One region of the Arthrobacter sp. OAP107 genome, then DNA from elsewhere that is predicted to be linked to it. Evidence: riboswitches for the same ligand, from Rfam matches in the RefSeq annotation. Region 1 holds a riboswitch; the other holds the start of a gene.
The links. A riboswitch is a leader RNA that binds a small molecule or an ion and turns the genes downstream of it on or off. The one in region 1 is predicted to bind glycine.
Positions count from the first base shown of each region.

Region 2: another riboswitch for glycine. It lies ahead of gcvP (aminomethyl-transferring glycine dehydrogenase); the one in region 1 lies ahead of gcvP (aminomethyl-transferring glycine dehydrogenase).

Region 1 covers NZ_JBEPOK010000001.1:4,880,067-4,882,261, forward strand. Annotated here, with positions in the region: gene cycA (D-serine/D-alanine/glycine transporter) at 1-189, opposite strand, end outside; glycine riboswitch at 338-435, opposite strand; glycine riboswitch at 640-740, shown strand; gene gcvP (aminomethyl-transferring glycine dehydrogenase) at 887-2,195, shown strand, end outside.
Region 2 covers NZ_JBEPOK010000001.1:4,246,599-4,248,793, reverse strand. Annotated here, with positions in the region: gene ABIE00_RS19455 (MFS transporter) at 1-368, opposite strand, end outside; gene ABIE00_RS19450 (TetR/AcrR family transcriptional regulator) at 436-975, shown strand; glycine riboswitch at 1,076-1,174, shown strand; gene gcvP (aminomethyl-transferring glycine dehydrogenase) at 1,362-2,195, shown strand, end outside.

The sequences.
Region 1 (2,195 bases):
GATCATGTATACGAAGATCACGGAGGGCCCGGCAGCGGAAATGGTCTTGCCGGAGCCCATGAACAGGCCGGTGCCAATGGCGCCGCCGATGGCGATGAGCTGGATGTGCCGGTTGCTCAGCTGCCGCTCCAGGCGGGGAGCCTCACCGGCTGGCGACCCGCCTGGGGAGGCAGGAGGATGAATCGTCATAAGGAACTCCATCGTTCAAGCGGCCTTGGACGGCCGCACTGATTCGGTTCCTCCCCGCTCTGTATGGGACCTGAGAGATTCCGCGGACAGGGTCGTCCGCTTGCACCGTCGGTGAGACAGGACGTGCCTGCCTGCTTTCCAGAGTTGCCTCGCCGCGGCGGTACGTGGGCCTGAGAGTTTCCTGGGGAGGGTTTGCTCCTACGGCGCCTGCTGAATGTACCGGCAGGGCTCTCCCGCCGCAGATCGTAAGCATTTTCAGTTATGTTGAGAAGAAATTATGCGTTCCGGCGGCGGCCGCCGTTCCGGCCCATGCCGGTAAGCGCAGCCCCGCTGGCCACCGGATCAGTGTGGTCTCGGTCACGAAGAAATGTCAAACGTGGCCCGGATTTGGCATGGACGGAATTGTCCTGTAGCTTGTGAGCCGAATCACCCCACATCTTCATAGCCTTTCGAACCGTGGCGGGAGAGTCCTCCCAGTCATTCACCGGGCAGGCGCCGTAGGAGCAAATCCTCCCCAGGAATCTCTCAGGCCCCCGTACCGCCGCGGCTAGGCAACTCTGGAAAGCAGTTCGGGTAACCGGGCTCACCGACGGTGCAAGCGGAGAACCATCCGCGGAATCTCTCAGGTCCAATACAGAGCGGGGAGGAACCCAATCCATGCCGTGCCATCCGTGGCCGGCCAGACCTGGAGTTCCTCATGACGATTCAATCGCATCCATCAACGTTTGCCGACCGGCATATCGGTGCCCGCCGCCAGGCCGATATCGACATCATGCTCAAGAACATCGGCTATGACACGGTCGATGGCCTCGTTGATACCGCCGTTCCGGCATCCATCCGCCAGGAGAATGCCCTCCGGCTTAGCGCTGCGCTGAGCGAGGTTGAGGTCCTGGCCGAGCTCCGCCGCCTGGCCGCCAAGAACAAGACCGCCGTGCAGATGATCGGTCAGGGCTACTACGACACGGTGACGCCCCCGGTGATCCGCCGCAACGTCCTGGAAGCACCCGCCTGGTACACCGCGTACACCCCGTACCAGCCGGAGATCTCCCAGGGCCGGCTCGAGGCGCTGTTGAACTTCCAGACCATGGTGCAGGACCTGACTGCGCTGCCGGTCGCCAACGCTTCCCTGCTGGATGAGGCCACCGCCGTGGCGGAGGCCGTGCTGCTGATGCGCCGGGCCAACAAGGCGGCAGGAGCCAAGGACGGCAAGACCGTTCTGGACGCCGACTGCCTCCCCCAGACCATTGCCATCGTGCAGGGCCGGGCCGAGGCACTTGGCTTCGAAGTGGAGGTCGCCGACCTGACCCAGGGACTGCCCGACGGCGACATCAACGGCGTCGTCCTCCAGCAGCCGGGCGTTTCAGGCCGGGTATGGGACCAGTCCGGCGTTATCGCCGCCGCCAAGGAGCGCGGCGCGCTGGTCACCGTGGCCGCTGACCTGCTGGCCCTGACCCTGATCACGCCTCCGGGGGAGCAGGGGGCGGACATCGCCGTCGGGACCGCCCAGCGCCTGGGCGTGCCGCTGTTCTTCGGCGGACCGCACGCGGCCTACATGGCGGTGCGCACCGGCATGGAGCGCACGCTCCCGGGCCGCATCGTCGGCGTCTCGAAGGACAATGCCGGCGCCCCCGCCTACCGCCTGGCGCTGCAGACCCGCGAACAGCACATCCGGCGCGAGAAGGCGACATCCAACATCTGCACCGCGCAGGCGCTGCTCGCCATCGTCTCCTCTTTCTACGCCGTCTACCACGGGCCCGACGGCCTGAAGGCAATCGCCGAGACCGTCCACACCAACGCCCGTGTCCTTGCCACCGCCCTCCGGGCGGCAGGCCGCGAACTCGTCAGCGATTCCTTCTTCGACACCCTCACCGTGCGCGTGCCCGGCAAGGCCACCAAGGTCATCACGGCGGCAGAGGCCCGCGGCATCAACCTGCGCCTTATCGACGCGGACACCGTGGGCGTCTCCATTGATGAGACAACGACGGCGGAGGTGCTGTCCGCTGTCG
Region 2 (2,195 bases), 630 kb from region 1:
CCGAGGGCCGCGCGGCCGGCGATGAGCCATTCGGCGCTCGGCGCGAAGGCTGATGCCGCGGAGACCACCGCAAAGCCCGAAATGCCCACCAGCAGCAGCCGGCGGCGGCCGATCCTGTCGCCGAGGCTGCCCATCGCCACCAGGAGTCCGGCAAGGACCAGGGCATAGGCATCCACCACCCACAGAAGCTGCACGCCCGTGGGGTCGAGGCTGCGGGCGACCGCCGGAAGGGCGAACGTCAGCGCGGTGTTGTCCACGGCCACCAGGAGGACAGGGAACATCAGCAGGGCCAGGGCGAACCAGTCGCGCACGCCGCCGGCCTGGCTTGCTGAAGTGCGCTCCGGGGAAAATGCTGAGTGCATGGTCATAACTTAACTATACCGTCCAGACGGTACAGTTATAAACCTTGGTGCGGAACCGGGCATGATGGAAGCCATGCCCAGAAAACCGGTCGCCCGCGGCGCAGTCGTTGACGCTTTTGAATCCCTCCTGATCGAGGTGGGGGAGCGTGCCGCCACCCTTGACGCCGTGGCTGCCCGCGCGGGTGTATCAAAAGGCGGGCTCCTGTACCACTTTCCGAACAAGGAAGCGCTGATCGGCGTCCTGCTGGACCGGCTCGATGAGTTTGCGGAGGCGGACGCCCAGGCCATGGCTGCGGCCACCGAGGGTGCGGCCGCCTACTTCATCAGGTCGTCCGTCTGGGCGGACACCCCGCTGGACCGTGCCATCGTTGCCGCGACACGCCTGGCCGAGGTGGCGCACGAGGAGACCCGGCGCCGGTTCGCGCACATCCAGCAGCGGTGGCTGGACGAGATCGCCCGGGACGTCGGGCCGGGCCTGGCCAGGGCCGTCCTGTACATGGGTGACGGACTCTACTTCAACGCCATGCTGTCCATCGGGCCGGCAGCGTCGCCGTCCGAGACCGCGGCCGACGTCGAAAGCCTCCTTTCCGCGCTTGACCGACTCAGGCGGTGAGTGGCGTGTGCCAGCCCACGCTGCCACAGTTTGCAGACGCGTTCCCGGCGTAGGACAATAGCCTCTGTGACAGCTGTCACCGCTCAATTGAATAAGCCTTTGATCTGCGGCGGGAGAGTCCTGCAAGTAGGTACAAGCAGGCGCCGTAGGAGCAAAACCTCCCCAGGAATCTCTCAGGCCCATGTACCGCCGCGGCAAGGCAACTCTGGAAAGCAGCAGGCTGCCGGCCCGGCACGTTCCGCCTTCGCGGACGGTTCAGGGCATGCTCTGCTCACCGACGGTGCAAGCGGTGCTGTGCGAAAGTGCAGCAACGCGGAAACTCTCAGGTCCAATACAGAGCGGGGAGGAACCCGAATCAATGTGGCGTACCCTGCGTCGCCTTAGTTATGGAGTTCCTTTTGACCGTTAATTCAGCCTCCTCGTCCTTCGTCGACCGGCATATCGGCGCCCGCCGCCAGGCCGACGTCGAAGCCATGCTTAAGGCCGTCGGGTACGACACCGTCGACGCGCTGGTTGATACGGCAGTGCCGAACGACATCCGCCAGGACTCCGCGCTGCAGCTCGCCCCGGCGCTGAGCGAGGTTGAAGCCCTCGCCGAACTCCGCAAGCTCGCGGCCAAGAACAAGACCGCTGTGCAGATGATCGGCCAAGGCTATTACGACACCGTGACGCCCCCGGTGATCCGCCGCAACATCCTGGAAGCACCCGCCTGGTACACCGCGTACACGCCCTACCAGCCGGAGATCTCCCAGGGCCGTCTCGAGGCCCTGCTGAACTTCCAGACCATGGTCCAGGACCTCGTAGGCCTGCCCATCGCCAACGCCTCGCTGCTGGACGAAGCAACCGCCGTGGCCGAGGCCGTGCTGCTGATGCGCCGGGCCAACAAGAACGAGACTGCCCACGACGGCAAAACCGTCCTGGATGCGGACTGCCTGCCGCAGACCATCGCAATCGTCAAGGGCCGCGCCGAGGCCCTCGGCTTCGAGGTGGAGGTCGCCGACCTTTCCCAGGGACTGCCCGACGGCGACATCAACGGCGTCGTCCTCCAGCAGCCCGGTGTCTCCGGCCGCGTCTTCAACCACAGTGAAGTCATCGCCGCCGCGAAGGAACGCGGCGCCCTGGTCACCGTGGCCGCTGACCTGCTGGCCCTGACCCTGATCACGCCTCCGGGGGAGCAGGGGGCGGACATCGCCGTCGGCTCCGCCCAGCGCCTGGGCGTT